3 regions of the Paenibacillus sp. A3M_27_13 genome follow, and region 3 is predicted to be linked to each of the others. Evidence: riboswitches for the same ligand, from Rfam matches in the RefSeq annotation. Region 3 holds a riboswitch; each other region holds the start of a gene.
What was found. Region 3 has a riboswitch for glycine ahead of NLX82_RS16595 (alanine/glycine:cation symporter family protein). Riboswitches for the same ligand answer to the same signal wherever they lie in the genome.
Positions count from the first base shown of each region.

Region 1: it holds a riboswitch for glycine, as region 3 does, so the genes downstream of both, gcvT (glycine cleavage system aminomethyltransferase GcvT) here and NLX82_RS16595 (alanine/glycine:cation symporter family protein) in region 3, are expected to answer to the same signal.
Region 2: it holds a riboswitch for glycine, as region 3 does, so the genes downstream of both, sdaAB (L-serine ammonia-lyase, iron-sulfur-dependent subunit beta) here and NLX82_RS16595 (alanine/glycine:cation symporter family protein) in region 3, are expected to answer to the same signal.

Region 1 covers NZ_JANAVE010000001.1:1,412,886-1,423,868, forward strand. Annotated here, with positions in the region: gene NLX82_RS06240 (mannitol-1-phosphate 5-dehydrogenase) at 1-678, opposite strand, end outside; gene NLX82_RS06245 (PTS mannitol transporter subunit IIA) at 675-1,109, opposite strand; gene NLX82_RS06250 (BglG family transcription antiterminator) at 1,106-3,184, opposite strand; gene NLX82_RS06255 (PTS mannitol transporter subunit IIBC) at 3,266-4,744, opposite strand; gene gcvH (glycine cleavage system protein GcvH) at 5,122-5,520, opposite strand; glycine riboswitch at 5,915-6,013, shown strand; gene gcvT (glycine cleavage system aminomethyltransferase GcvT) at 6,190-7,290, shown strand; gene gcvPA (aminomethyl-transferring glycine dehydrogenase subunit GcvPA) at 7,419-8,774, shown strand; gene gcvPB (aminomethyl-transferring glycine dehydrogenase subunit GcvPB) at 8,771-10,267, shown strand; gene ptsP (phosphoenolpyruvate--protein phosphotransferase) at 10,387-10,983, opposite strand, start outside.
Region 2 covers NZ_JANAVE010000005.1:8,246-19,228, reverse strand. Annotated here, with positions in the region: gene NLX82_RS18080 (ABC transporter ATP-binding protein) at 1-281, opposite strand, end outside; gene NLX82_RS18075 (DUF6359 domain-containing protein) at 607-2,196, opposite strand; glycine riboswitch at 2,411-2,526, shown strand; gene sdaAB (L-serine ammonia-lyase, iron-sulfur-dependent subunit beta) at 2,738-3,427, shown strand; gene sdaAA (L-serine ammonia-lyase, iron-sulfur-dependent, subunit alpha) at 3,417-4,316, shown strand; gene NLX82_RS18060 (Ig-like domain-containing protein) at 4,387-6,723, opposite strand; gene NLX82_RS18055 (serine hydrolase domain-containing protein) at 6,939-8,099, opposite strand; gene NLX82_RS18050 (pyridoxamine 5'-phosphate oxidase family protein) at 8,264-8,725, opposite strand; gene NLX82_RS18045 (non-oxidative hydroxyarylic acid decarboxylases subunit D) at 8,797-9,021, opposite strand; gene NLX82_RS18040 (non-oxidative hydroxyarylic acid decarboxylases subunit C) at 9,063-10,481, opposite strand; gene NLX82_RS18035 (flavin prenyltransferase UbiX) at 10,510-10,983, opposite strand, start outside.
Region 3 covers NZ_JANAVE010000004.1:73,188-84,170, forward strand. Annotated here, with positions in the region: gene NLX82_RS16570 (LysR family transcriptional regulator) at 1-627, shown strand, start outside; gene NLX82_RS16575 (ABC transporter substrate-binding protein) at 857-2,140, shown strand; gene NLX82_RS16580 (carbohydrate ABC transporter permease) at 2,172-3,047, shown strand; gene NLX82_RS16585 (carbohydrate ABC transporter permease) at 3,070-3,897, shown strand; gene NLX82_RS16590 (iron-containing alcohol dehydrogenase) at 4,049-5,221, shown strand; gene NLX82_RS16595 (alanine/glycine:cation symporter family protein) at 5,279-6,697, opposite strand; glycine riboswitch at 6,857-6,951, opposite strand; glycine riboswitch at 6,970-7,046, opposite strand; gene NLX82_RS16600 (glycoside hydrolase family 1 protein) at 7,216-8,673, opposite strand; gene NLX82_RS16605 (LacI family DNA-binding transcriptional regulator) at 8,887-9,858, shown strand; gene licT (BglG family transcription antiterminator LicT) at 10,092-10,934, shown strand.

The sequences.
Region 1 (10,983 bases), on a different contig from region 3:
ATAACCAAGATAGGCTGCCACGCAATGCCCCGTATTCACCGTGAACAGCTTTCGTTCAATGTAAGGCTCTAGATCCTGCACGTACAGGATGCCTTCGATTTCTTCATGCTCAGGTGCCATTTGTGAACGATCCACCACCCACTCGTAAAAAGGCTCTACCTGCACATGTAACGGGTCCTCGTGGTGTTGGATCGGCACAATCCGGTCTACAGCAGCATTGGGGAAATATACCGAAGCCTCTGCCTTGACACGAGTCGCCTCATCCAGTAGCGCAAAAACATGCTCTTTCAGTTGGGCGCTGCCTCCGATTGCATTTTCGCAAGCAATCACATGCAGCGGGCCTGCCCCTCGCTCCACCCGCCGCGCTATTCCCTCGGCAATACCTGCTGCAATATGCCTGAGGATGCTAACCCCTACCGCGGTCGTTACCAGATCAGCATGGTCTACCGCATCCGCTACAGCGGATGCATCTCTGCCGTCAATCGCCGTTACATTCGTGACCAGCTCCGTATCCTTTGTATCATTGGCTAGCTCTACGGTGTATTGTTTACGACGACGTAACTCGGATACAAGGGTGTCGTTGACATCTGAAAAGACAACCTCATAGCCTGCACGCGACAGAATCAATCCGATAAAGCCGCGACCAATATTTCCTGCTCCAAAGTGGACGGCTCTCATAGCTCCATCTCACTTTCGAACAGATCTATAATTTCCTGTGGGGTCACCGCGTTGCGAAGTTTATCCATATTTTCTTCCTCCGCACACACCACAGCGATACTCGTCAAAATCTCCATATGATCGCCGCCTTGTGCTGCAATGCCGATTACCATGTATGCTTTTTCTTCCCCAAAATCTATGCCTTGCGGAAACTGAACGATGGAGATGCCTGTGGATTGAATAAGCATCTTGGATTCCTTGGTGCCATGTGGAATAGCCAGCCCGTTCCCAATATAGGTGGACACGATCTCCTCGCGTTCCAGCATCTTGTCAATGTACTCACTTGAAATATGTCTTGCATCCAGCAGGATTTGTCCAGCCATACGAATCGCCTCATATTTGTCTTTGGCGGTTGCGTTCATTTTTACTTTGTCTATCGTCATAATACTCACGGTAGGTTCCTCCCTGTCCCTAATTTACTGTGGAAAAATTCAGCTAGTTCACTCGATATATAATTGACAATATGATCCCTGCTACCGTGTTCCAGTAGCGTAACCATGTCTTCCTGCAAGAGTAATGCACTAATCTCGCTCAATACCTCCAAGCTTTCTCTCGGCAGCTCACGAGGTCCCAACATGAGCAGCACGCATTCTACCTGTTCGCCTGTATCCGCCAACAGCGGCTCTGCCAGCTTATACAAGGTAAGCGAAGGCTTGCGAATATAGTGGCTGCGCGTATGAACTAAAGCAATGGAGGTATCAGAGATCACCTGACTACCTTGGCGCTCTCTTTCCATGAGCTGTGCAGCAACCGCAGAAGGCTCTGTAATATTCCCCCGCCCCGCCTCCAACATGCATATAGCCTCTACGGTCGCCGCCATATCCATCCCCTGATTTTCCAGCGGATACACTTGAAATTGCTGTACAATGTGTACAATTTCCTCAAGACTTTTCCGCAGACCGGTAAGCCACTCTATATCCTGACCAGGCTGAACAGCCTGTTCCTGCTGATGGTCATTGGGATGATTGAGTGTAATATGCTGGATGAATTGACGCAGGCGATCACTCTCCTCCTGCGTCAGCAACGGGCTGATCTTAAGATACCGATCCGGTTCAAGCGGTAGCTCTACTGTCGAAATGATCAGATCATAATCCTCCTTGGGAATCCGCGCCGCCTCGTACCATGAAGCCCTATCCACAATTTTGATCTGTGGGAGCTCTTTGGCGAGCCTTGTTGCCAAAAGTCTGGATGATCCAATACCGCTCGTGCAGACTACGATGGCCCGCACCTCCCGCCGCAATTGTCGTAGCCGCTCCAGCGAAGCGCCAAAATGCATGACGAGAAATCCGATCTCTTCATCTGGTACTTTCATTTCTGTCATGTCCGCCGCAGCCTTTTTCACTGAGTCGAATAAGCTGCTGTAATCCTTGCGGATTTGCTGAAGGAGGGGGTTACGAATCGACCTGCCTTCCTTCAAACGTTTGAACACCGGGGCCATATGGGCAATCAGTCCTTCACGCAGAACACGGTCCTCTTCCAATGGCGTGCCTGTCTCTTCCTCCACACGACGAATCAACTCATGAACCGACTCCAACAGTACGAGATCATCCAACGGCAGTAGTCGGGTAGAGTGATCCTCGGCATCACGAAATAGCAGCCTGAGATAAGATCGTTCCGGCTCTGGAAATTCAATATCCAGCGCCTCTGACAACTCCGTGCATATGCGTTCCACCATAGCTGTGCGAAGCATGATATTTTCATCTGAATCTGTTTTTAAATACGAGAGAAGAGGATCTATAACATACCCGAGTCGCAGACGTACCAGCGAAACGCAAATTTGAATCAGCAGCTCCATGTATTTGCTTTCCACCATGTTTTCCAACCATTTTTCATGGGGCTGCCAGAGGGCCTTTTCCACAATCAGCAGGTTATCTCTGCCAATCATCTCCAGCAACTTGTCGGCGACACGGGTTACAGAACGAAGTTCTTCCCGGGCTGAAAACAGATCGGATTCATCCAAATATTCGAGAGCCAGCTCGGAAATCGCCCGTCTTTTGTCTGTCTCCCGCCCTGTAATCTCGACCCCGTACCCTCGTCTGCGCACAAGCATGAGTCCCCGTTCCCCAATCCAGCCTTGTAATTCGTCCAGATCATGACTGACCGTAGTTACCGTGACTTTCAAGTCTGAAGCCAGCGCCAGCAGCTTGATCGGCTCCTGTGTATCCAGCAGCATGCAGAGAACCACGATCTTTCTCTCCTCAGCCGAATATTCGTCTGACTTTGTATGCAGCAATTGCCTTCGCAGGCATACAAGCTGAGCTGGGTCAGCATCTATACAGATACCAATCCCTGACTTTTTCTCCAGCTTCACCTCATGAGCTGCCAGCCAATGCTCGACTGCGCCCAGTTCCCGATGAACCGTCCTTGTGCTGACATTGATCTTCGTGGCAATTTCCCCGGCTGTAACCTCTTTGGACTGCTCCAGAAGATATTCCACGATGTCACGTTGTCGTTTCGTAATATTCATAAGCGCATACCGTTCCTTCCCAAGCTCATCCCTCCAGCAGGAGACGTACACTGCATACAGTCCGCCTGACTACGACGGGGATTAAGAATCGGATTTCAGACGTTCAACCAGCGCTTCGTATTCAGGGCTCTTCAGAAAATTGTCAATGGAAATGTGCTCAGCATTCGGGGCTACTGTTTTAGCCCGGTCTGTCAACGTTTTTTGCGTAATGACAATATCCGCATCCTGTGGAATTTCACTGATTGCCGTATTCGTAACTGTTACGCCTACACCCGCCTGCTTCATTTTTTTGCGTAAAATCGAGGCGCCCATAGCGCTTGAACCCATACCTGCATCACAGGAAAAGACGATCTTGTTCACTTCGGATTTATCCTTGAGCGTTCGAGCTGCGGCAATCTCAGCAGCACGATCAGATTCGTGGTTATCTTCCATTACAGTGGCGTTAGCACTTGCACTCTTGCTTTGATTTTTCATATCTTTCAGGCGGGAAGCAGCTTCCTCCAGCCCCTCTTCTTTTTGCTTACTAGTCTTGAGTAACACTGCGGCAACAGCAAAGGATACGACCGCAGCAGCGATCACCCCGCTCAGCATTGGCAAATATCCGCCTTTTGGCGTCATTAGAAAATAGGCGATGATGCTGCCCGGTGAAGGAGCAGCAACCAGTCCGGCACCTGTCAACATAAAACAGAAGGTTCCCACAACGCCCCCAGCTATAGCAGCAAGAATCAAAATCGGCTTCATCAAAATATAAGGGAAATAAATTTCATGAATCCCGCCGAAGAAATGAATGATGACCGCTCCAGGAGCCGATGACTTCGCAGAGCCTTTGCCGAACAGGCAGTAGGCTAGCAAAATACCGAGCCCCGGCCCAGGGTTGGATTCCAGCATAAACAGTACGGATTTTCCTGTTCTTGCAGCTTCCTCTAACGCAATCGGACTCAATACTCCGTGATTCAGCGCGTTGTTTAAAAATAATACTTTTCCGGGCTCAATAATGAGGTTGACAAGCGGCAATAGCCCTGCGTTCACGAGGAACTGTACCCCTGCCGACAACACTTGACTGATCATTTGTACAATCGGGCCAATCGCCACATGGGCAAGCAGCGCTAGAATGGCACCGATAATTCCGGCCGAAAAGTTATTGACCAGCATTTCAAAGCCTGATCTGACTTTGCCTTCAATGGCCTTGTCGAACTTCTTCAATATCCACGCAGCCAGCGGACCAGCGACCATCGCGCCCAGGAACATCGGGATATCGGCTCCCACTATGACACCCATCGTCATAATGGCACCAATCACACCTCCACGCTGTCCGTGAATCATCGTGCCCCCTGTATAACCGATCAGTAACGGCAACAAATAATTTTTCATCGGGTCAACCAATTGTGCAAAACCTTCATTCGGGAACCATCCGGTCGGAATAAAGAGTGCCGTAATCAGCCCCCACGCAATAAATGCTCCCATATTGGGCATAACCATACCGCTAAGAAAACGGCCAAAACGCTGTACGGCGACACGAGTGCCTCCTTTTGAACTTGGCTTTGCGTCCAATGTACTCATATTCAAATCCTCCTTGTAGGTAAGCATCACTACCTTTTCTTAAAATTCATACTAAATGACAGCGCTATCTTCATCAACGAAATGAAAACGTACTTTCGTCATGAACGTTGATGACAACATTTAAATTTAAATTATCCGGGAAGGTATTATACCTGCATAATTCTTCTTAATATGACCTGTAGCTATAGAAATTAGTCGAAAAACCGTGCTGGATTATGTATGATTCTTATATGGGGACAACCCTCTAAATCAGAATAAAACACGTAATTACGTTTGCAAAAAGACAAAAAAATAGCCGCTACGTCAAATCATAGCGACTATTTTATACAAAAATCGAGCAGACAAATAACCCTCTTACTCCATACTACAATGCTCCATTACTGCTCATCGGAAATCAACTGCTCATACTGATCCGCAGACAGTAGCTTGCCCAAGGCTTCCTCCACATCTTTATCCATCTCTACTTCGATCATCCAACCTTTTTCATAGGGAGATTCATTCACTAGCTCAGGTGTACTTTCCAGCGTTTCATTCACTTTTAGTATAGTTCCCGTCACCGGAGCAAAAAGGTCGGATACTGTCTTCACCGATTCAATCGTACCGATCTCCGCTCCCTGCTCAATCGTTGCTCCCGCCTCAGGTAATTCTACAAAAACAATATCACCCAGTTGATGCTGTGCAAAGTCTGTAATACCAATTCGTACCGTTCCATTCTCTGTCCGCTGAACCCACTCATGTTCGTCTGTATACCAAAGTTGCTGCTTTACTTCACTCATTCTGTTCCCCTCACTTCCATATGAATAAAATCGCTTTTGCTCACCTGTACTAGACAGGTTAAGATTATGACAACAAGAACACTGATGTCAATAATACTAACAAAAATACTTCATATCACCTCATATAGCGTACTATATAAAAATATGATAGCTTATAACAAACGCTTACATATCCTTATTTATATATTAAATGTTTTTTCTATTGTTTTTGATGACATTTTTATTGACATTTTGAATGAATTTGCGTATTAATGGGTTATAGCAAATGCTTTGGGAAACACCCCGACAACTGCAAACGCGGATGAACGCGGAGGGAGAGACTGCCAAAAAGATTCGCATAGCTGTTGCCGCTTGTGAGACATAAGTGCACGCGAATCGGATCAAGTTGTTATCTGCAAAGCCAGGTAATATACCGTTGATCCCGAAGGTAGCGCCGAAGGAGTAAACCTGCATTGCAGGTGAATCTCTCAGGCAAAAGGACCTCTGCCGGACGCATCTCTGGAGAGCATTCGCTATTGGAGCGGATCACCCAAGGGGAAACCCGGTACATACCGGGGTAACTTTCTGGTATCAAGGACAGAGCTGAAAAAAGAGTGTAGACTGCCGTCTATACGTTTTTTTCGGCCTGTCTTTTTTGTTTAGCTGATCACACCGGATAGGAGTGGAAAAATGACTAATTTGCGAAAAACACCGCTATATTCGTCCTACGGGACGCAGTCTGGGGTTCGTTGTATTGACTTTGGCGGCTGGGAGCTCCCGGTTCAGTTTAGCGGCATTCAAAAGGAGCATGAGGCCGTCCGGCAACGTGCGGGTTTATTCGATGTATCGCATATGGGCGAATTTTTGGTTGAAGGCAAAGAGGCCGAAGCTTTTCTGCAAAGGGTGACCACGAATGATGTCAGCCAGTTGGAACCAGGTCAGGCACAATATTCACTCCTGTGTTACCCCGATGGAGGGGTAGTAGACGACCTACTTGTTTACTGCAAAGGACCGGAGCACTACATGCTCGTTGTGAACGCCTCCAACATCGATAAGGATTGGGATTGGCTAATTCGTCATATGCCTACATCCGTTCACATGGAGAATGTGTCTGATGCGATAGCATTGCTGGCGTTGCAAGGACCGGAAGCAGCACGTATTGCCGCAGCCGTGGCAGATACGGACATTACGAATCTGGCATCTTTCCGCTTCCATGAGAACGTGCCATTGTTCGGAGCAAAAGCACTGGTCTCACGAACCGGATATACGGGCGAAGACGGTTTTGAATTTTATATACCTGCTGCAGAAGCACCAGCTGTATGGGAGGGTTTGCTTCGTTCCGGTGAGTCGTATGGGCTGATTCCCGCTGGACTTGGTGCTCGGGATACCCTACGCTTTGAGGCACGATTGCCGCTGTACGGTCAGGAGTTATCTGCCACGATTTCACCACTCGAAGCCGGTCTAGGGTTCTTCGTCAAGCTGAATAAAGGAGATTTTATCGGTAGAGAAGCACTGCAACGTCAGAAAGAACAAGGGATTCCTCGCAAATTGATCGGGCTGGAAATGATTGATCGCGGTATCCCACGCGCCCATTACCCGGTATTCGCAGAAGGACAACACATTGGTGAGGTCACAACGGGGACTCAGTCGCCCACCTTGAAGCGTAATCTGGGCCTCGCCTTGGTGGACAGTCGTTTTAGCGCCCTCTCCACACCGCTGGAGGTTGAGATTCGTGGCAAACGCCTGCGTGCCGAGGTGGTGGCAGCACCCTTTTATAAACGCCCGCGCTGATCTTAAACTCTTTTTATTTCTATAAAGCAAATATGTCAGATATGAACTTCTGGGTTTTTCATCTCACACACTTTTTTATTAGCTAATTTACGATCTAAAATCTTGCTTTTCGAAAGGAGTCAGAACCTATGAAGCAGCATCGTTATCTCCCTATGACTGAACAGGATCAAACCGAAATGCTGCGTGTGGTGGGTGTATCATCTATTGATGATTTATTCAGTGACATTCCAGAGGCCATTCGATATCAAGGGGAACTCCCTCTCTCTTCTCGACTCGATGAGAAAGCCTTAACCCGCCACTTGGCCGAGCTGGCCGGACACAACGCCAATACAGACACACATGCCAGCTTCCTTGGCGCAGGAATTTATGATCATCATATTCCGTCCGTCATCCAGCACATCACTTCACGCTCGGAATTCTATACAGCCTACACCCCCTATCAGCCGGAAGTAAGCCAAGGCGAGCTACAAGCCATTTTCGAGTTTCAGTCGTATATTTGCGAATTGACGGGCATGGCTGTAGCTAATGCCAGCATGTACGACGGAGCGACTGCACTGGCGGAAGCGGGCTCACTGTCCGCCGCAGCTACCCGCCGTAAACAGCTTATCGTATCAAGGTCCGTCCATCCGGAGGCACGTCAGGTATTGGCAGCCTATGCACGCGGATTGGATTTGGACATCGTGGAGATCGGCTGTTCGGACGGCGTAACGGATGCTGATGCGCTAGCGGCAGCCGTATCGGAACAGACCGCGGCTGTTTTGGTCCAAAGCCCCAACTTTTTCGGAGCCGTGGAAAACCTGAAGCCGATGGCTGACCTCATCCATGCGCACAAAGGTCTTTTGGTCGTCAGTGCCAATCCACTAGCACTTGGCTTGCTGGAAACACCCGGCAAACAGGGCGCGGATATTGTGGTAGGAGACGCACAGCCACTTGGCATCTCCTCTTCTCTCGGCGGTCCGACCTGTGGATACTTTGCCGTTTCTCAGGCACATATGCGCCGTATCCCCGGCCGTATTGTGGGTCAGACCACTGACCGCAACGGTAAACGCGGCTTCGTGCTGACCTTGCAAGCGCGGGAACAGCATATCCGCCGCGAAAAGGCCACCTCTAACATTTGCTCCAACCAAGCGTTGCTAGCTTTATCTGCATCTGTATACTTGTCTGTCATGGGTAGACAGGGGATCAAGGAAGTAGCCGAGCTAAATTTGCATAAAAGCCGTTATGCTTTAGAGCAATTGCTGAGCTTGAAGGGCATAACTGCCTCGTTTAACGCACCAACCTTTAATGAGTTTGCCCTTAGACTGCCTGAGGGTACGGATATGAGCAAACTCCAGGCCGAGCTGCTAGCTGCTGGATTTATCGCTGGCTACGATTTGGGCCGGGACTATGAGGAACTTGCTGGTCACATGTTGATTGCCGTGACGGAGCAAAGGACCAAAGAAGAGATTGACCAATTTGTACACACCTTGGGGGGATTGCTATGACACACACCGGACAGGATCAGAAACAAGGGCTGTTGAAGGAACACGATCAAGCGCTCATTTTTGAATTGAGCCGTCCGGGTCGCATCGCCTATTCCCTTCCCGAGTGCGACGTTCCCCGTCGCCCGGTGGCAGAGCTTTTGCCAGATTATGCGCTGCGCAGCGAACCTGCGGCATTACCCGAGGTATACGAAGTAGACGTTATTCGGCATTATACTGCCTTGTCCCGGCGCAATTTCGGCGTGGACAACGGATTTTATCCGCTCGGCTCCTGTACGATGAAATACAATCCGAAAGTGAATGAGGATGTCGCCCGATATACAGGCTTCGCCAAAATCCATCCATATCAGCCCGAGGAGAGCATCCAGGGTGCCATGGAGCTGCTGTATACGCTCCAAAATGATTTGGCTGCGTTAACTGGCATGGATGCCGTCACGCTTCAGCCCGCCGCGGGCGCCCATGGCGAATGGACCGGGCTGATGATGATTCGCTCATACCACGAAGCACGTGGTGAGCGACGTACCAAGGTGCTCGTGCCGGATTCCTCGCACGGAACGAACCCCGCCAGCGCAACCGTCGCGGGCTTCGAAACAGTCACCCTTCCCTCCACCCCTGAGGGGCTGGTGGATCTGGATGCGTTACGTCAAGCCGTAGGCAACGACACCGCGGCGCTCATGCTGACCAATCCGAACACGCTTGGGCTGTTCGAGAAGCAAATCACTGACATTGCTGCCATCGTGCATGACGCGGGTGGTCTGCTCTACTATGACGGGGCGAACTCCAACGCCATCATGGGGATTACCCGTCCCGGAGATATGGGCTTCGATGTAGTACATCTCAATTTGCACAAAACGATGAGTACCCCGCACGGCGGCGGTGGCCCCGGCGCTGGGCCTGTCGGCGTAAAGCAACGGCTCATCCCTTATTTACCCAAGCCACTTGTCGTACGGGATCCGCAGGGGGTGTACCACTGGGACCGGGAACAGGGAGATTCTATTGGACGGGTTAAAGCCTTTTACGGCAACTTCGGTATTCTCGTCCGTGCCTATGCCTATATCCGTAGCTACGGTCCTGACGGCTTAAAGCGTGTATCGGAATGCGCTGTGCTCAATGCCAATTACATGATGCATCGGCTCGCTCCACATTTTGACCTGCCCTACCCTGGACATTGCAAACACGAATTTGTCATGTCAGGGCGAGGCTTGAAAAAATTTGGAGTGCGTACGCTTGATGTAGCCAAACGGCTGCTTGATTTCGGCTACCATCCGCCTACAATTTACTTCCCTCTGAATGTAGAGGAATGCATCATGATCGAGCCCACAGAGACGGAAAGTAAGGAGACACTTGATGCTTTTGTCGACACTATGATTCATATTGCGCGGGAAGCAGAAGAGAACCCTGAGCTGGTGCTCAATGCACCATATACTACTCCAGTCACACGATTGGACGAAACTACCGCAGCTCGCAAACCTGTACTGAATTGCTCATGCAGTTAAAAACAAATTCTACTTAAAGCATGCAAAAAAGCCGGTATCTATTAGATACCGGCTGCTGTATGTACACAGCAATTTTTTTGTTGGAAAAAGATATAACCTTTGAAATGTAATACCCTTCCTTAACCTTCGATGCTTTGAACCAATTCAACAACCTGTTCTGCTGTTTGCATGTCCAGAGCTTTTGTAGCCAGTTTTTCCATGTCCGCACGGGACAACTTGGAGATTTGACTACGTGCTGGCAGAATGGAAGTTGCGCTCATACTGAACTCATCAAGTCCCAGACCCAGCAGCAACGGAATTGCTGTTGTATCTCCTGCCATTTCGCCACACATACCAACCCAACGTCCTTCACGGTGAGCGGCATCAATAACCATTTTCACCAGACGCAGAATGGATGGATTGTATGGTTGATACAGGTAAGAAACCCGCTCGTTCATGCGATCCGCTGCCATTGTGTATTGAATCAGATCGTTTGTACCGATACTGAAGAAATCCACTTCTTTTGCGAATTGGTCAGCCAATACCGCTGTAGAAGGAATTTCTACCATGATGCCCAGCTGAATTTCTTCAGATACGGATACACCCTCGGTTACCAACTTTTCCTTTTCTTCCAACAAAACAGCTTTAGCTTCACGGAATTCGTTCAGCGTAGCAATCATTGGGAACATGATGCGCAGGTTACCATGCACACTCGCACGCAACAAAGCACGCAATTG
Region 2 (10,983 bases), on a different contig from region 3:
ATGCCCGCTCCGCGGATTTTATTCATTTGCCCTGAAGAAAGACGGTTCAGGTCCGTGCCTTTAAAAAGGACCTCTCCCTCTACACGCGTGCGTTCCATGTCATGCAGTTGTGCGATCGAAAGCGCCAGCGCGCTTTTGCCACAGCCGGATTCTCCGACTACAGCCAGCACTTCATTGGGGTTGACCGTCAGATCCAGATGGTCGACTGCGGGGTGATATTGATCATTGATGCGAAAAGATACGGATAATCCTTTAATTTCCAACACGGGTCCGGTATTCAATGCGCGCTTCCTCCATTCTCCATGGTCTTGTCCCGCTTATTCTCACCATGTTTGATGTTTAAAACCTCTCATGAACATTACATACCGTTTTTGTCGGAATAATTTGAATACATCCTATCACCAGTATATGGATATATCAATTAAGATTATGCTATCAACATCATTTAAAAAATCAATGATCCAGCAGTAGCGCGGTCTTTCTGGCACAAAATGTAATGAAATAACCAACCACAGGTTAATTTTCATCACAAAAAAAGTCGCCTGATCCCTCTGCAGGGATCAAACGACTAACTAATACCAGCTCACATTGAGCTTCTGGCGATAATTACGAAGCCGCTCCATAGGAGCCAGACTTGAACGTTCTAGGATCGTACCATTTGTAGCCTGCTGCTGGAGCAGACCAAGGCTCAGGCTGCGGTTCTGTGGAAGCCGCAGGCTCCTCAAATGGCAGAAGCTTCGTTGGCTGATCCAGAGTCAAACCTGCCACATCAGACAATTTCGTGTAGTCCTGCTTCCATGCAAGCCATTGAACCGTCTGCACCAGGAAGGTGGAATCATCCACTTCTTTAAAACCATCATATGTCTTCTTCGACTGTCCGTTTTCCTCACGCACATATTTCGGTGTAGCATCTTCTACAGGGGAAGAATCACCGATGAACGCTGCCTTGCCTTGACCTACCTTGGAGATAGCGGCATAAGGTCCTTCCGCACGGCCCCCGCCGTTATAAACTCCCTGGTCTACCGCATTACCCCATTTTTTCGTGCCTGAAGGGATATAAGCAATGCCTTTAGCCTTGGTAGGATCAATAATAGCCAGCGTAGATCCTGCATGCATTGCAATCGAGCGCACACCCTTGGTAATGCCGAAAGATTGATCTGCGGCTACAATTTCGGTAGCATTCACATCACCCAGCGCATTGTAACGGAAACGAACGCCAAAGTTGGCCGCCAGCCAATCGGAGCTTGTTAATCCTTGCATCGCCGGTGATGCAGCTTCTTCTGCAGTCATGCCCTTGGCCGGATTAGTATAGGCTCCACGACGGTAACCATTCATAACCTCGGAGGAATCCCAACGGTTTTTGTTACGGTCCGCATTATAATGATCGGAGATGAAGAAGACGCTCCCCCCGCTATTCACGTATTGCAGCAGGGCAGCCTGCTCGGATGCCTTAAAGGCAACATTCGCTTCACCAATAATGAACACATCATATTGGCGCAGCTTGTCATATGTTATGGCCTGCTCTCCATAAGTAAAAGGAATGGGACGATTCAATTGGTCTACCGTAAAGCCTACATTACGCAGTCCATTGGCAAAGTCGGAGAAGGCGCCTTCAATGACCCAATCTGCTGCACCAGCGGTCTGTGCGTGCGTATTATCGAACAGCACCTTTTTGCCTTTTCCATCCGGCAGTGTAGTACCGGGTTGACCCGGGTTGCCAGGTTCGCCTGGTTCCCCCGGCTCGCTTCCGCTCACCAGTTCAACAGCGCTTGGGCTTTTCACTCCACCAAAATTATTGTAGGCGCCGAGTGTACCCGTCACACGAATTTTGCTGCCGATCAGCTCAGGATGGCCTGATAGCCCATATTGCCCTCTGTACGCTGAAGTCAGCTGTACATCCAACAGATTAGACGTATTACGTTCATTAGCCTGGTCAGCAATCAGTACGTTAAAATCATTCGCGAACGGGGAAGAAAAGTTAGCCGTTTTCGATCCGGTAGCATGTCCGACGATGTAACCTTCCACCGTCACCGTACCTCCACTGCTTTGGCGCTGAAGTGCTTCGGCTACTGTCAATGCTCCCTCCGCCTTGACCTGACCGAATGGAACGAAGATCCCAATCAGCAGTGATACGATCGCTGCTAGATGCAACATCCCTTTTAAGCGTGAACCTGTGAATCGCAAGCCTTTTACCATACGTCAATATCCCTCCTATGATTTCCATAAATATACTTGTCCTTTATCAGATTAGCCGCCAATCTTCTAATTCCTTCCTGATTTCATCCATAATTATGTAAATTTTAATCTTTTTTATTGGGAACGCACCTGTTTATGTAAAAATTAAACCTGTGATTGACACCGAGCACGGCATACATTACGCTAAGAAAGACATGTAGAACGGTATACGCGAATGAAGATGACGGGAGAGTCTGTCCAGGGAGCCTACGCTCTGGCGGCACCGAAGGAGCAAGACGCCAGCACCCGGCTGGCGGATAATCTCTCAGGTCCATGTATCGTCATCTGACGCAACTCTGGAGAGAGCGCAAGCCACCCAAGGGGTAAGGCGGTAAGAACACCGCACGAAACTCTCAGGTAACGAGGACAGAGATAAGGGAAACTTCCTTATCCTGTCCTTTTTTGTGCTCACATTGTGCGTCAGCATTAGGAACCGTCATAACCGCGCAAAGACGCGGAAATACCATATAGTATGGTATTAGAACATACAGGGGGCCACACCATGCGTTTCAAAGATGTATTTTCTATTATCGGTCCGGCCATGACCGGACCTTCCAGTTCACACACCGCAGGCGCGGTGCGGCTCGCACGCGTTGCCCGGCACTGGCTCGGGACGCAGCCTGACCGTGCCCGCATGACGCTATACGGCTCCTTTGCCGACACGTATAAAGGACACGGTACAGACCTGGCGCTCATCGCAGGGCTGCTTAATTACGATACGGACGATCACCGGATTCCGGATGCCGAGCAATGGGCAGAGCAAGCCGGGATGGCCGTGGAATTCGCCGTCAGCGGACTCCCCGCGCCTCATCCGAACACTGTCCGTTTCGAGCTGTGGAAGGGCGAGGATCAGCGCACACTGTTGGGCTCCTCCATCGGCGGCGGCAGCATCCATGTCCAGCAGCTTAACGAATTCCGGGTCAATCTGACCGGGGAGCTGCCTACGCTGGTGCTTCTCCACTCGGATAAGCCTGGTACATTGGGCGCGATAACTTCAGCGCTGGGCGCGGCCCACATTAACATTGCCTATATGCACGTAGATCGCAAAGGCCGGGATGGTGAAGCACTCACCGCCATTGAAACGGACAGTTCTGCTCCAGCTGAACTGATTGCGGAACTGCGTTCTTTACCTCATATGTATGAAATTAAGATGATTAATTTGAAAAAAGGAGCTGAATCCGATGCGGTTTAGCCATCTGCATGAAATCAGCGCTTTATGCGCTGAAGAATCCACCACAATTGGCCGTTTGATGATTCAAGAGCAGGTACAAGAGACGAATACAACGGAGGAAGAAATCTTTCGCCAAATGTCTGATTATTATGAAGTCATGAAGGAAGCCGTTCATCGCGGTCAGACACAAGACACCGTATCCCGCAGTGGATTGACGGGCGGTGACGGCAAGCGCCTAGCCGAGTATCTGCGGTCAGGGGAAACCTGCTCCGGTGATGCCTCCGCGCTTGCCATGGCTTATGCCCTCTCCGTGTCGGAGGTTAATGCATCCATGGGTCGCATTGTGGCCACGCCTACCGCAGGCTCATGTGGGGTTATCCCTGGTGTGTTCATCAGTGCGCAGGAGCGGTTCGGCTGGGATGATGAGCATATGGTGAACGGCCTGTTCGCCGCTGGAGCCATTGGCTACGTGATCGCCAACAACTCATTCATTTCTGGCGCGGAAGGAGGCTGTCAGGCTGAGATTGGCTCAGCTATCGGGATGGCCGCTGGCGCTATGGTCGAGCTGCGCGGTGGTACGCCTGAACAGGCTGTTCACGCCGTAGGTCTCGCTCTTAAGAACACGCTCGGTCTGATTTGCGATCCCGTCGCCGGACTCGTGGAGATTCCGTGCATCGTGCGCAACGGGCTGGGAGCCGTGACTGCGCTTGCCGCAGCGGATATGGCTCTGGCGGGTGTGCGCAGCGCTATTCCGTCTGACGAAGTCATTGACGTGATGCTTGAAGTCGGCAGTGCGATGCCGTCGAAGCACCGCGAGACCGCCAAAGGCGGCTTGGCCCAGACGCCGACTGGCAAGCGTTTGACCGAATCACTTACACGCAACACACCGACCAAGAAGGATAAGTCATAATTTATAAGCGGTAGCCTCCTTAAAAAAAAGAGCAAGCATGTCGTCCTTGGACGTATGCTTGCTCTCTTTTTTACTGAACGGTTACCTGTATCTTCGTCATTTTACCTGCATATTTCACAGTAATTACTGCTTTGCCCTTGCCCTGTGCCTTAATGTTACCGTCTTTGACGGTCGCAACAACAATTCTGGACGAGGACCAGACAGCCGGTTTGGAAACATCCTTCTCCGACTCATCCTTATACGTGGCTGTAGCCGTAACCTTAGCCAGCTGTCCTGCCTTCAAATTCAAAGCAACTTCGTCTGTTTGCAGATATTTAAGCGTATCAACATCCACGGGTACACTGATTATCTTCCCGCCAAACTTCGCCTGAATGTTAGCTTTACCGTAGCTGACCGCGGTAACCTGACCCTTTTTAACAGTGGCTACCTTATAATTAGACGTTTTCCATTCAGCTTGGGTCGTAACGTCCTTTTCTTTACCATCACTCGATTTAACCACAATCGCGATGGTTTTTTGATCTCCAGATTTGAGCGATAGCGCGATTGCATCCGCTTCAATCTTTTGCGCTACGTCCACTTCTACCGTAAACGTAATGTTTTGCTTGCCATATGAAGCAGTCACCGTTGCCTTACCGCTACCATTCGCTTTGATCAAACCTTCGCTAACTTCAACCACTTTTACATTGCTAGTTGTCCAGGTGGCGTCCTTGGTTACATCTGTTTTTGTACCGCCACTCTTAACTCCTGTTACTTTTAGCTGCTTCGTTTCCTGAGCACCAAGCGCAATTACACGCGAGTCTGTTTCCAGACGATCTACAAGGCCTACTTGTACGTTAATCGTCAGTTTTTTGCCATTATAGGTCGCTGTAATAACCGCTTTACCAGCGGATTTACCCGTAATCGTTCCTTTGGACACAGAAGCAATATCTTCCGCGCTTGAAGCCCATTCTGCATCCTGTGTTACATCTTCCTTACGCCCATCCGCATAAGTAGCCGTCAAAGTTGCAGTATAGTTCTCATCAATATCAATCGTTGCCGTTTTGGAGGACAGAGACAGATCACCGGGTACATTTACGGATACCGTAGCTGTAACTGTTTTGCCACCATAAGAAGCGGTGATCGTAGCCTCACCTGTTTTATAACCCGTGACTTCTCCCGCACTGACAAAAGCGATATCTTCATTGCTGGACTTCCACTCTGCCTTACTTGTGATATCTTCTTCCGTACCTGTTACATACGTTGCGGTCAGCTTGAGCTTTTTGGATTCCTTGGCATTCAGGCTCAGCTTGTCCTCACTCAAATCCAAATATCTGGAGGTTTCGACATCTGTCTTGATCGAAACAGTCTTATCTCCATACTTAGCGGTCACCGTAGCCGAACCCGCTCCAATGGCCATAATCGTTCCCTTATTCACAGTCGCAATTTTTTCATCGCTTGATGTCCAAGTAGCTTTATCTGTGATATCCGTTACCGTCCCATCCGGATAAACGGCAGAAACTTGTATTTTTTTAGATTCATCCAGACGGAGAAAAATATTGGATTCGCTGGCTTTCAGCTTATTCGTTTGATCGACATCTACCGAAATCGTAGCGGACATCGTGCCATATTTACCTGTAATTGTCGCCTTTCCCGCGCTGTAGCCGGTAATGGTGCCTTTCAGTACATCCGCCACAGCTGCATTGCTGGAGCTCCATTCAGCGGACTCTGTTACGTCCTGTACCGATCCATCCGGGAACGTCGCCGTAAGTTTAACCTTCTCAGTATCCTTCAGCAAAAGAGAAACCTCTGATGAACTGACATCGAGACGTTTAACCTGCTCCACCTGCACAGCAATGGTTACGGTCTGTTGACCATATACGGCCTTAATATTGGCTGTACCTGCTCCCTGAGCGGTAACCAATCCGTTAACTACTGTGGCTACCTTTTGATTATCGGAGGTCCAAGTAGCATCACCCGAAACCTGAGCTGTTGTATTATCACTGTATGTCGCTGTCAAATCAACCTGTCCTGTACCGCTTGAACGCAAGTTCAGGCTTTGTACACTGGATGTCAGCGCCTTAACCTTTTTCGTTACATGTACCTGAACCGATTGCACCTTCTCTTTATAGGTCGCAACCACGGTGGCTTCCCCTTCAGCCTTGGCCGAAACTGTACCGTTATACACGGTAGCAATAGTTGTATTATCACTTTTCCAATCCGTGCTTACGGTTACATTCGAGGTTGTCCCATCGCTAAAAACAGCAGTAGCCGTCAACGCAGCCGTATCTCCCTGCTGCAAAGTTACCTCGTTAGAGGAAAGGACAATCTTGGAAAGCACCGCATCCGCAGCAGATGCAAACCCTGCATATGATGTAAAACTTGAAATCAGGATGACCAACGCCAGAAAACCGGACCATCTATTCTTCAAAATCTAATTCCCTCCCATTCCAAAACTTAAATTAAGGATTTCGCAAAATCCTTACACCTACGTTTTATGTCGTCATATGGAAAAGAATAGTTTAGGCTTCGAAGGAAATTTGGTCCTTATTAACTAGATCATTTCTGATAAAGATTAGACATTACAATTTGTGTAGCTTCAGAGCCATAGTGAAGAGTTTACCCAACAGACCCACAACCTCGCATTTACAAACAGCTATAAGCTGCTGCGCGAACTCTCAAATGATGGTATTCTTCCATATTAGGAGCCAGTTGGTGCATATAAACGACGGAGAATTGTTCGCTTGGATCTATAGAAACCCAAGTGCCTGCTACTCCCGTCCAGCCAAATTCTCCAATAGAACTATTTGCATGCCCAGCCGCTTTATCAATTAACGTGCGCACGCCCAGTCCGTAACCATAACCTGTATGATAAGAATTAGTAAAATCCAATAATTGATCTGTATTCAGATGATTGGTGCGCATTAAATCAATAGTTTTTCTCCCTAATAGCCTCACACCATCTACCATACCTCCATTCGACAGCATTTGTGAAAATGTAAGGTACTCCTTAACTGTCGAATACAGACCTGCGCCCCCACTTTCATATAGAGCATCGGGCTGATGATATTCATCCAAGAAACCCTCTATTTTCTCTAGCTCTCCGGCGTCTGTCCGTTGGTAAAAGGAGGCCATTCGCGATTCAATATCTCCACGATATCGGTAACCTGTATTGTTCATTCCAAGCGGGTCAAATATTTCATCCTTTAGGAATTGCCCTAATGATTTACCTGAAATCACTTCAATAAGACCTGCAACCAGGTCATGTCCATATCCGTATAACCAGCGTGTTCCCGGCTCAAATGAAAGTGGAATCTCAGAAAGCGCTTTAATTTCTGTGCGCAGATCATATTTCCCCTGCTTTTCCTTTAACGTTCTAAGGACCTTTTGCATGGCCCGTCCTGTCTCTGAAGACTCGGAAGCATAGGGAAGACCCACACTCATATTGAATATATGCTTAATTAAAATGGGTTTCTCCGCCTTATCCACATAGGTGTATCCGTTAGGAGCGGTTTTGAATACATGCGCATTACGATATTCGGGAAAATATTCATACAAAGGCTCATTCAACAAAAATTGCCCGCGTTCGTACAGCATAAGTGCAGCCGCACAGACAACAACCTTTGTCATGGAAAATAAGCGATACACTGTATCCTCAGTGATTGGTTTTCGGGCTTCCAGATCAGCATATCCATGATACCCTTCATACAACACTTGACCATTCTGGGCAATGGCACAACCGCAACCTGCTGGCCCATTTGCTACGAAATGTTTCAATAGCTGATCTACTTTGTCAAAACGAGACATATTCATCCCTCCTATTTTTCCTTCAAAAGAAACAGGCTTCCCCTCGCGCTCTAATTTCCTGTTCCAACAAGCTCAGCGCGATCCCTTGTAAGCGCTTATTCCCCGCATTTATTTTAACGGTAAACTTGGTAAATACATAGATTATTTGTCATAATCAGATGGCTTTACATTAACAGCTCGGCCACCGTTTCCTTCCAGCGATGGATCACCGATTCCGGTTCCTTGAGACGGACCGTGACACCTGTCAAGATATCCGCATATTGGGCCGAATCTTCTCTGGCTGCAAAAACATGAGCCGCAAATCGCTCACGTACATGCTTGGCTTCGGGCAAAGCAGGCAGATGTTCCAGCGACAACCGCACATAATGCGCCTTCCCCCCGGTAAACACCGCAAGCGTCGCCTTCCCGGTACGAATCATGTTGCCCGTCGTGGTCGTGCCTGGCCATAGTGCCAGACGCAAATTCCCCTCGTCCAGCGCTACAACTTCGCCCACACTAATCATCGCTATGTGCGGCCACTGATCTTCCGTGACCGTCAGCAGCATCATTGCTTCATGCTGCTTGTCCTCCAATACCTTACCGTCCAGTAGCGTGAACAGTTCCTTACCGATCCTTGGTGTCTGCATGAAGTATAATCCCCTTTACATTTGGCCTATAACTTCAAAGTACCATAATTTACGGCTACTTACGAACGACCCTATATCCGCTCTGGAATAGGAGGAACATGAGCAGCATTCGGAATATCTTTGGGGTTTACCTTGAACGCCGATTTATACTTTGCTGGATCAGTAATGCTATCCGGTTCTGAGGTCCGCCATGTGAACAGGCATACAGGGCACAACAAAACCTCCCAGGCGCCTTTAACTGGCGAGCGGGTAACAACCTCCGAACGATTAGATTCACAACGGGGACAAATATGCATCTGTCAGCACTCCTTTAATCTTTTTTTGTTTTTAAAAATATTCAACGAAGCATTTGGCTCAACTTTTTCTCCCATTCTGCTACACCCAACGGGGAATCGAGCGACTGCGAGTAATGTCCTCTAATATCCGGTGCTACAGGTGTCGTCGCATCCAATATCATTTTGTGCGTCATACCTGCCGGATCAGAGCCGGGGTCAAGCGGTAAAATAGACAAGCCAGGAACAATGACAGCATCATGCTTTGGATGAAGCTTGGTGGATAAAGCCCACATGACCTGCGGCAGATTGAACGGATCGACATCCTCATCCACCACAATGACCAGCTTGCAATACCCTAATCCATGCGGAGTCGTTAACGCACGCATTCCCACAGCCTTTGCAAAGCCGCCATACCGGGTTTTCGTGGAAATAATAGCGACCAGCCCATGCGTATACATGGCATTAACGGCTACGGTTTCATTAGGAAAAGCATCCTTAAGCTGCTGAAACAACGGTACACTTGTATTCACACCGATCATATAATCCGTTTCGGTCCAAGGCATCCCGATGTACAGATGCTCAAAGATAGGCTGTTTGCGGTGATATACACGATTAATCTGAATGACTGGCATCGCGCGACCGCCGGAATAGTGACCTGTGAATTCACCGAATGGACCTTCATACTCACGTTCACCTGCTAACACTTCGCCTTCCAAAATGACCTCAGCTCCCCAAGGCAGATCCAAATCTGCATCCTTCGCTTTGACCACACGGTAAGGCTCACCCTGAATGGCGCCCGCCATCTCATATTCGGATTGATCGTACAGCAGCGGCGTAGAAGCAGCCGTTGTAATCACAGGCTCACATCCGAGGGCAATAGCGACCTTCAGATTTTCGCCGCGCTCCTCAGCCTGACGGATATGGATCGCAATATCATGCTGTGGTACAGGCTGGATGCCCAAACGGTTCTTGCCTTTTACCTGCATCCGGTACAAACCGACATTTTGCTTACCGTAGGTGTCCGGGTCATCCAGATCGCGTGAAACTAGAATTGCTTTATCCAGATAAAACCCTCCGTCCCCCTGATTCAAACGAAACAACGGCAAAATATCAAACAAATTAATATCCTCTGTAATCTCGACTTCATGAAAAGGAGCGGTTTCTTCCCGCTTCACGGGCACCGGAAATTGTTCATAGCGTCTGGCAAATTCAAAAAACTGCTCCTTGAGCGGCGTGTTTTTTGGCATTCCCATCATGAGGGCATGATTGGGCCAGGAGCCCATCACATTCATTGCAATACGAGCATCCATATATCCATAGATGTTGTTGAAAAAGAGAGCAGGCGTCTTATCTCCAAGATTGTTTAATGCTCTGTTAGCTGCTGCGAGGTCCGGCTCCGGCTTTACCTCATCGCTGATCGTGAGTAATTGTCCCTCCTTTTCCAAGGTGTGTAGAAAATCGCGAAAGTCTTTATAAGCCATTGTTCATTCTCCTTCGTCTTTCGATTTCTCAATTCTGGTGCAGCCTGGAGTCATTCTGCTTCATTCCATCCCAGCGTTTGGCTGCGGTTGTGACAATACCGAACTGATCCAATGCACGAAAAACAATATGATCCACTAATTCCTCGATACTTGCAGGATGATTATAAAAGGCAGGCATCGGCGGCAGGATCATCACGCCCATACGTGACAGCTCCAGCATATTTTCCAGATGGATACTGCTTAATGGTGTTTCCCTGGTCATGAGCAGCAGCTTCTTTCGCTCCTTCAGCATCACATCCGCTGATCGGGTAAGCAGGTTGTCCGCCATACCTATACGAATAGAGGCAAGGGTCTTCATGCTGCAAGGAGCGACGACCATGCCGTCTACTCGAAAGGAGCCGCTGGAAATACGCGCAGCCTGATCCTTATACGAGTAGACTGCATCCGCCATTGCCTCCACTTCCTTCACCGTGTAGCCTGTCTCATAGGGAATGTTCGCAAT
Region 3 (10,983 bases):
AAAGAAATGAAGAACGAAAAGGTAGAGGTCATCACGTTATACGTCGCTGTCGGCTCTATGCTATTGCCCAACCTTGTCGGCAAGTTTCGCGATCTCTATCCTCAAATTAGATTCAACCTGACCCAGCACCCTGCGAAGATGAAGAAAGGACCGGCGTACGATTTTGCGATTACGTCCGAAGAGTTGGCGGACAACGAGCATGCGATCCTGCTGGAGGAGGAAATTTTGCTTGGCGTACCAAAATCTCACCCTCTGAGCGTTCAGGACACCGTATTCCTGAAAGATCTAGAGCATGAGAAGTTTATCAGCCTTACACCTGGTAATTCGCTTAGGAAAACAACGGACCTCTTTTTTACTCACATCCCTTTTGAACCCAACATCGTCTTTGAAAGTGATGATCCGGCTACGGTAAGAGGGTTGATTCAAACAGGACTTGGCATCTCCTTTATTCCTTCTATCCTGTGGAGGAACGTCGTAACCGAAGACATTAAGCTGCTTCAAATCAGGGAGCCTCGATGTACGCGAACAATCTATCTGTCCTTTCCTACTGGGGAACTGCACACCGATATAGAGAAATCGTTCTTCGAATTCATCATTAGATTTTTCCAAGATATTGCTCAGCATTGACGATTTAGATACCTTTTGACATAATATCTGCCTTATTGTTTTATCATTCTTCGGATTAGTAAGATCAATATCTTTAGAGTATTTAATTTCTATACATGCTTTGTTTCAATTTTTTTGTTTTTGGTTAAGTCAATGCACATAAATGGGTAACAGCTTCATATGATGGAGCTAAACCATTTACAACTTGTTTAGCAGGCAGATTATCTCAGACAGCAAGGAGGGAAATGATGTGAAAACAGTACAATGGCTGGTATTATGTCTTGCTTTTCTCACGATGTTCAGTGCTTGTAGTGGACCCTCGTTCTCTGAAAGTCAATCATCTGAAACTAATTTGTCAAACGGAAAAAAGATAACGCTTACATTGTGGTACTGGAACCGTTCCATTGACGATGAACTACTCGCCCAGGCGGAAAAACAATTTCCCAACATTGAATTAAAAACTCAAAAAATAGGCGGTGACTTCAAAGCCAAACTGAAGACAACGCTCGCAGCTCGTTCCGGTGAACCAGACATCGTAGCTCTGAACGATTGGATGGTGGAGCTGTTCCCCAGTGCGGATCGTTTTTATGACTTAAGGGAACTCGGAGCAGACCGCTTAAAGGATCAATATTTGGAATGGAAATGGAATCAGGGGATTACTCCTGATGGTAAAATGATCGCATTTCCCATGGATACAGGACCTACCGCCCTCTTCTACCGAAGTGATCTGTTTGAACAAGCAGGCTTGCCTAGTGATCCTGAAAAGGTTAGTGCCTCCATTCGCACATGGGATGATTACATGGCGGCCGGAGAACAACTTCGCCAGAAATTCGGAAGCCGTTCATTTTTGGCTGACAATATTGTAAACGTTTACAATCAGGTACTCGCTCAGCATACAAACCTTTACTTCAAGCCAGATGGCAGCTATATCGGCAATCAATCTCCTGACATCCGTCTGGGCTGGAAAACCGCTGTCGATTTCCACAAGAAGCATCTGCTCGCCAATGCGGATGGCTGGACTCCCGAATGGAACGCTTCAGTCAATAACGGCAAAATCGCCTCTTTTGTAGGGGCTATCTGGATGAAGCAAGTTCTCACAGAGGCCGCGCCGGATACAGCGGGTAAATGGAGAGTCGCCCGTGCTCCTGGAGGAGACGGCAACCTGGGTGGTTCTTTCATTTCTATCCTCAAATCCAGCAAACATCCCAAAGAAGCCTTTGAAGTGCTGACCTGGCTGCAAAACCCGGAACACCAACTGGAAGCCTACCACAAAATCGGACTGTTTCCGTCCACTCCCGGCGTCTATAACGATCCTATCATGGGGACACCCGAGCCTTTCTTTGGTGGTCAGGCCACCGGACTCATCTTTGCCACCTCCGCACGTAATGTGAAAAGCAGCTATTTCGGCGAGCGCTATCCTGTCATCCACGGCATTGTGACCCGTCGTCTTGCTAATGTCGCCAAGCAGGATGCCAATTCCGATGCATTATGGACGGAAACAATGGATCGAATCGAACGGGAATTACAGCGGTAAAAACAAAATCCAAAAAAGGCGTGTGGACAATATGCTGAGAGAAATCTGGAAGCACCGTGCCGTTTATGCTGCGATCTCGCCGTTTTATCTACTGTTTGGCATCTTTGGACTGTTTCCGATTGGTTTTTCATTATATCTAGCGTTTCACAAATGGGACGGGATCGGAGACATGACCTACAACGGCTGGGGCAACTTTCGCTACCTTGTAACAGATCATGAATTTTGGCAGGCTGTAGGCAACACCTTTGTGATCTGGGTGTATGCAACGATTCCGATGCTATTCTTCGCACTGATTATTGCCTTTCTGCTTTATGCCCCTTTTGTGAAAATGCGTACCTTATGGCGAGTCGGATTCTTCCTGCCAAATGTGACGTCTATTGTAGCTGTTGCCATCATATTCGGTGCCTTATTTGCCAACAATTTTGGATTTCTCAACTACCTTCTGCAACTCATGGGGCTACCCATGGTTCAATGGCTGAATGTGCCATGGGGTATCCAAATCGCCATTTCTTCTATGGTCGTATGGAGATGGATGGGCTATAACTCAATCATCTATCTGGCTGGACTCCAGAGTATTCCGCATGTGCTGTATGAGGCCGCCAAAATAGACGGGGCAACCGGAGCGCAAGCTTTTTTCCGCATCACTATCCCCATGCTACGCCCAGTCATTCTGTTTACGGTGATTACGTCCACCATCGGCGGTATGCAGCTCTTCACCGAGCCACAGGTCCTGGTCGGTAATGACGGCGGTTCCGGGGCAAGTGGCATGACCATCGTTTTATACCTGTATCGCGAGTCGTTCATTAACAACTATTTTGGATATGGTGCAGCCGTCGGATGGGGCATGTTCCTCATCATTGCTCTATTCTCCATCATAAACTGGAAACTCGTTCAAGGTAAAAAATAACGATGGGAAGGAGCTTCACAACATGATGCAGACACGCGCAAAATCCTTTGTTTTATATGCTGGATTGTTGGTGGGAATCATCCTGTCGATGTTTCCATTTTACTGGCTGATCGTCATGGCAACCCGTACAACCTCAGACATCTATCGTTTTCCACCACAATTGTGGTTTGGCAGCCACTTCTTGGATAACATAACGAGAGTATTACAACAGATTAATTTTGCCGGAGCCTTTTTTAATACCCTTTTTGTAGCCGGTTCTGTTACCCTATTGGTTCTGTTTTTCGATTCACTAGCAGGTTTTGCATTCGCCAAGTTTGATTTTCCGGGCAAAAAAGTGCTATTTATCGTTCTGCTAGCTACGATGATGGTCCCTTCACAACTTTCGCTTGTCCCCTCCTTTGTCATGATGGCCTCCTTTGGATGGGTAGGTACGTTCAAAGCGCTTATCATCCCGGGGATGGTAAATGCCTTCGGCATTTTCTGGATTCGTCAATATGCGGAAGAATCCATTCCAAAGGAACTGCTGGATGCGGGCCGGATGGACGGATGCAGCTTTTTTCGACTGTACTTGAATGTAGCACTGCCTATTCTACGTCCTGCGTTCGCTTTTCTCGGCGCGTTTACCTTTATAGGAGCCTGGAATGATTATTTATGGCCGCTAATCGTCTTAACGGATGAGCGTAAATTCACGCTCCAGATTGCACTGTCACAATTGAACGGGATTTACAATACGGATTATGCGATGGTCATTGCGGGCACCCTGCTGGCTGTACTGCCACTTATTATTTTATTTCTTTTCATTAGCCGCCAGTTTATTTCCGATCTTGCCGCCGGAGCGGTCAAAGATTAGATTTACTTGAATTCCCTTATTCATTTCATGTATAATGGTTAATCGTCATTTCAAATAGCTTACATGATGAAGTTAGGTATCCAACAGGCAATCAGGTTAAGCGATTTACGATTTGAACATGAACAATGAAGAACTGAGGGAAACTTACCAGATGAACAAATTCACATATTATAACCCCACCAAATTAATTTTTGGAGACAATCAAATTGAAGAACTCCAGCAGGAACTGCTGAATTACGGCAAAAACATTTTGCTGGTATATGGAGGCGGAAGTGTCAAACGAAATGGTCTATATGACCAGGTATTAAACGCGTTAGAACCGCTACATCTGAACATTCATGAATTGTCCGGCGTAGAACCGAATCCGCGCTTGTCCACCGTTAAGAAGGGTATCGACATTTGCCGAAATGAAAAAATCGACTTCTTACTTGCTGTAGGCGGTGGAAGCGTTATTGATTGCACCAAAGCCATCGCAGCAGGGGCTGAATATGACGGCGATGTGTGGGATATTATCAACAAAAAGCACATGCCGACCCAGGCTCTGCCATTCGGCACCATCCTCACACTCGCCGCCACCGGTTCAGAAATGAATCCGGATTCTGTTATCACCAACTGGGAAACGAACGAAAAATACGTATGGGGCAGCGCGGTAACGCATCCGAAATTCTCGATTCTGGACCCAAAAAACACCTTCTCTGTGCCACGTGATCAGACGGTATATGGCATGGTGGATATGATGAGCCATGTGTTTGAACAATATTTTCACAATGTTAAAAATACACCGTTGCAAGATCGTATGTGCTTTTCCGTGTTGCAAACCGTGATCGAAACTGCACCTAAGCTGCTGGAGGATTTGCACAACTACGAGCATCGTGAAACGATTTTATATGCCGGAACGATTGCCCTTAACGGAACACTACAAATGGGCTACTTCGGGGACTGGGCTTCGCATACGATTGAACATGCATTATCCGCTGTATATGATATTCCTCATGCTGGCGGTCTGGCGATCCTGTTCCCCAACTGGATGAGACATACGGTGGATCAGGATGCTGCACGCATGAAGCGGCTGATGCTCAGCATGTTTGATTTAGATACCACTGGTAAAACGGATAAGGAAATTGCTTTGGAGGGGATTGATCGCCTGAGTGCATTCTGGACAAGTCTCGGTGCCCCTTCCACCCTGGCCGATTACAATATTAATGATGAGCAATTGGAAAAAGTCGCAAACATTGCAGCCCGTGAAATGGAATACGGAGGCTTCGGTAATTATAAAAAGCTGAACCAAGAAGATATTTCAGCTATTTTGCACGCATCGTTATAACATTCAAAAGGGAGTGTCCTCAAGCCTGTGATGACTGAGGGCACTCCCTTTTGGAATTTATGAATTAACCGTTTGTCCTTTTTCTTCTACTTGGATAGCTGCCCCTACACTGGCACCTGCAAGAATGCCCTTTTTCTTACTAGAATTCAGAGAATCCATATAGGTTCGGGTTTCTGCGACTACAATTCCTGATAAGCCGAGCAGGGCAATCAGGTTCGGGAAAGCCATCATTGCGTTAAAGATATCTGCCAGCAGCCAAATCGCATCCAGTTTAATGAACGCGCCCCCGGCAACCAGTAGGATGAACAGATAGCGGTATGGCTTAATCCACTTGACCCCAAGCAAATATTCAACACAGCGTTCCCCGTAATAGTTCCAGCCGAGCATGGTGGTGAACGCAAACATAATCAGAATGATTGTGAGCAGTTCTGCCCCCAGCGGGAATGCGCTGGAAAATGCTTGCTGAGTCATCAGGCCCGCATCGGTAGGCCCGCTCCACACACCACTAACCAGTAGCGTCAACCCGGTCATCACACAAATAACCATCGTATCAATAAACACGCCTGTCATGGAAATTAGCCCTTGCTCCGCAGGCCATTTGGTTTTGGCAGCTGCGGCTGCAATCGGTGCGCTTCCCAATCCGGCCTCATTGGCAAAAATACCTCTGGCTACCCCACTTCGCATCGCCAGCATAATCGTAGCTCCGGCAAATCCGCCCGTTGCAGATGTAGTTGAAAATGCCGAATGGAGCACCAGCGCAATTGCGGCAGGTAGTTGGTCAGCAAACCGAATCAGTACGATGAGACAGATCAGTACGTACAAGCCTGTTTTAAAAGGAACGACCTTCGTCGATACCTTGGCAATGCTTTTGAGTCCTCCAATAGTAACAAGTCCTGTAAGGATAGCAATAATCAGTGCCGTTACAATGGGCGGAACGCCAAAACTGTTTTCGGTCGAAGATACAATCGCTTTGACCTGCGGAAACGTTCCAATCCCGAACAACGCTACCAGCATGCCCGAAAAAGCAAACAGCATCGCCAGCGGTTTAAAACGGCGTCCCAGACCTTTCTCAATATAATACATCGGGCCGCCGGAAAATTGCCCATTCCGATCCTTCACCCGGTATTTTACCGCAAGTACACCTTCCGCATATTTCGTCGCCATCCCAAAAAAGGCTGCAACGACCATCCAGAACAAGGCACCCGGCCCGCCCAGCTTAATGGCTGTCGCTACGCCGACAATACTTCCTGTGCCAACTGTAGCCGCCAACGCTGTACTCAAAGCCGCAAAACTACTTACATCCCCGCTGCCTTCATTCGGGGCCTTACCGATCAGCTTGATCGCCAGGGGCAGGCGGAATACCTGCAGCATCTTCAAACGTATGGTCAGCCACAACCCCGTTCCCATGACAAGAATGATGAGAGGCGCCCCCCATATCCAACTGCTAATCGCTTCTAACACATGTACCAAATTCATTTCAACCCGCTCCTCCAGCATATTAGAAAACAAAAAAGAGTCAAATCCGCTGATTCGACTCCTGGAGAGGTTAAAGGCACGAAAAAATACAACCATCTTGCGCAGGTTTCTGCCTCTAATAGCTTATAAAAAAGCCTAGGGCATTCCCTGTCACAGGTTATTCGCGTCTCTGTCCTTTTGCCTGAGAGTTTAAGCAGATGTTCTCTGCGGTGCACCTTCGGCGCCCAATTAAGGGTCTCTCCAGAGTTCTGTCCGTTTACGGTCCCCGCTTGTTGCTGTAATCAGCCTAAGCACCTGAGAGTTTTGCCCCTTCGGTCGGAACTTTCGTTCCATCTCCCGCAAACATCAACCAGACATATGAAATTTTTATTTATTATACAGAAAACTTTCAGCTTATTACAAGTGAAAAGTTTGTGAAGCCCTCTGAAACATTATTATTATGTCTATCAAAAAAAGCGGGTACAGCAGATTGCATCCTTAGGATGTCCTCTGCTATACCCGCCCGAGAAAATTTGGAATTACAATTCTTCACCATTGGTTGCTATCACATTTTTATACCAGTTAAATGAGTCCTTTTTGGAGCGTTTGAGCGTTCCGTTACCGTCATCATCCAGATCAACGTAAATAAATCCGTAGCGCTTGGACATTTCGGAAGTAGACATGCTCACAAGGTCGATAGGACCCCAGCTGGTGTAACCAATCAGATCAACACCGTCGGCAATCGCTTCCTTCATTTGGGCAATATGCTGACGCAAGTAATCAATGCGATACGTATCATGCACAGAGCCGTCTTCTTCCACCTTATCATACGCACCCAAACCATTTTCCACGATGAACAGCGGCTTTTGGTAGCGGTCATAAAACGTGTTCAGCGTAACACGCAGGCCGATCGGATCAATTTGCCATCCCCAGTCAGAGGACTGTAAATATGGATTTTTCACGCCGCCAATCAGGTTTCCTGCTGCTTTCTCGCCTTCTGGACCTGCAGATACGGTCAAGGTCATGTAGTAGCTGAATGAGATATAATCGACCGTGTTATTTTTTAAAATTTCGGCATCGCCTGGTTCTGTGTGTATAACAACATTATTTTCTTCAAAATAACGATCCATGTAGTTGGAATATTCCCCACGGGCATGCACATCCGTAAAGAACAGGTTCATCTGATTTTCATGCTGGGCTTTCAGTATATCCTGTGGGTTACACGTATGTGGGTAGCTTTCCAAACGAGCCAGCATACAGCCGATTTGAGAGCCCGGGATGATCTCATGTCCTCGTTTTGTCGCCAGTGCACTAGCTACAAATTGATGATGCAGTGCTTGGTATATCGCTTGCTGCTTGTTTTCTACGCGGTCAATGACCACCCCGCCACCAGTAAACGGACTCATGGTCATTACATTGATTTCATTAAAAGTCAGCCAGTATTTTACTTTATCCTTATAACGCGTGAACACAGTTTCGGCATAATTTACGTAGTGCTGTATAACTTCACGACCCAGCCAGCCATTATACTTCTGAGTCAAACCCAGCGGTGTCTCATAATGTGACAATGTTACCAGCGGTTCAATACCATATTTGCGCAGCTCATCAAATACATTATCGTAGAATTGCAGTCCCGCTTCATTCGGCTCGGCATCATAGCCATTCGGGAAAATCCGCGACCAGTTGATGGACATACGAAATACCTTAAAGCCCATTTCCGCGAACAATGCAATATCTTCTTTGTAGTGGTGGAAGAAGTCCACACCTTCACGTTTTGGAAAACGGGCATTGACTTTGCCTGCCAAAATGTCTTCGAGTCGCTCGGACGAAATCTCCATAGCATGATCGTTCTTGCGCTCTGCTTTGGGTACATAGGCAACCATGTCCGCACTGGACAATCCTTTTCCATCTACGTCAAAAGCACCTTCCAATTGGTTGGCTGCGGTTGCCCCGCCCCACAAGAAGTTTTTCGGAAATCCTTTTAGCGTCTTCGTCATGGTATAAAAACCTCTTTCCGTATTTAAGATTTTTACTTTGGTCAAGTAATCCCATCAAGTGCTGCAAATGTGAATCAATACCTAACGGTAACCGTTCTTCCTTTGAAAAGGATTGACAGATGCTTTAAAATAGACGTAATGCCTTCATAAGCATCCTAATCGTTGTAACGCGTTTCATGTCAAGTATTTTTTTCTTATGTGAGGAGAAGCATCATGTCGAATCTTGATCAAATTGCAAAACTGGCGGGCTTTTCCAAAGCTACGGTATCCAGAGTATTAAATCAGTCACCCCATGTCAGTCACGAAACAAGAACTAAGATTTTAAAAATCATGCAGGAATTGGATTATGTTCCTAATCGGAATGCCATTTCTCTATCCAAGGGTCAGACGCTTCAGATCGGTATCATTACTTCAACTATTAATGAAATTGTTCTGGCTTTTCTGGACAGCTTTGTGGAAGTAGCCGGCCAGTATGAATTCCAAACCATTATTTATACTTCGGGAGAAGACAAAAAGAAAGAGCTTCAAGCCTTTGAGGATTTAAAAAGAAAAAGAGTCGATGCGCTGGTCATCATTTCCTGCGTGAATGACACTGATTTTTTGAGTACCTATTGCAAATATGGCCCGATCGTTTCGTGGCAACGAATGGAGCATACCGATATTCGCTCCGTCGCTATGGATCAGTATGAAGGATATATGTTAGCGCTAAAACATTTGATACAAAAAGGCTATACTCGTATAGCCAATGCTTTTGGTCGTCCGAGCAGCATCAATACCCATAGCAGACAACGAGCCTACGAACAGATCATGAGTGAGCACAATCTTCCAGTGTTGCAACACTGGAATCACTCTTCTATTTATAATATCCGTGATGGCGAACAGGTCGTACGGGATTTGTTACAGCGTCGGGAAGAATTCCCAGAGGCTATTTTATGTGCTAACGATTATGTAGCAGTGGGCATTCTCTGCGAAGCACGCAGACAACGGCTGAACGTACCGGAAGATCTGGCGATTGTCGGATTCGATAACACGGAGCTGGCGCATACGATGGGGATTACAACGATTCAAAATCCCATCATGGCTCAAGCACAAAATGCTTTTTTCATGCTTTCCCCTCAGCTGATTGGACGCCAAATGGAGCTTCATTCGCTAGAGTACTGCCTCATTGAACGTACGACCACGTAAGGTAACGATTTACTTGCAAATTAGGCAAAAGGGCCTTGATATGAAATATTTTTTGTCGAATCAGAATAAAATATGTTGAAATCGCTTTTTTTTGTGCTACAATAGCACTATATCGAAGGATTGTGACCGGTGATGCGGGCAATGCCTGAGTTCAATTGAGTGCTATTGCTAACAATAGTGTTGAATTGTGCTTAGGCATTTTTTATTGGTAAAGGATGGGAGGGGGAACTTCAATGATTATTGAGAAGGTGCTCAATAACAACGTCCTATTGACTAAAAACGATAAAGGCAAAGAGGTCATCGTGATGGGAAGAGGTATTTCCTTCAAAAAGGTGGCTGGCGATCAAGTCGATGATGATAAAATAGATAAGATTTTCATGTTAAATGAAAACGAGTTCACGGCTAAACTAACTGAACTGCTGAACGATATTCCAGTGTCTCATCTGGAGGTCGTGAATGAAATCGTAACCCATGCAACGGAAGTGCTGGATACGGAGTTAAGCGATAATATTTATTTAACATTGACCGACCATATTCATTTTGCCATACAACGGCAAGAAAAAGGACTGGCACTCCAAAACGCGATGCTGTATGAAATTAAACGCTTTTACAAAAAAGAATTTGCAGTTGGACTGGATGCTCTCCAAAAAATTGAAAATACGCTCGGAGTAAAATTGGGCGAAGATGAAGCGGGATTTATTGCATTGCATATGGTGAATGCACGGATCGACGGTAACGAAATGAAATCTACACTGAAAATGACCGAGATTGTCCAACATATATTGAACATTATTACGTATCATTACGGAATTGTGCTGGATGAGTCTTCTTTTAGCTATTCGAGATTTTTGACACATTTGCAATATTTTGCGATGCGAGTGATTCGCAAAGAAGTCATTCACAGTGGTGAAGAATTTTTGTACAACCAGGTGAAGCAGACGTATACCGAAGCTTTTGCTTGTGCCCAAAAGATCAATGAGTATCTGGAAAAAACATACGATCAATATTTAAGCAAGGATGAATACGTATATCTAACTATCCATATTCATCGGGTAACTGAGCGTAATAACATATAAGATTAACAACTTCATATCCTCATCGTTCATGGATTGTGACTGGTAAGGC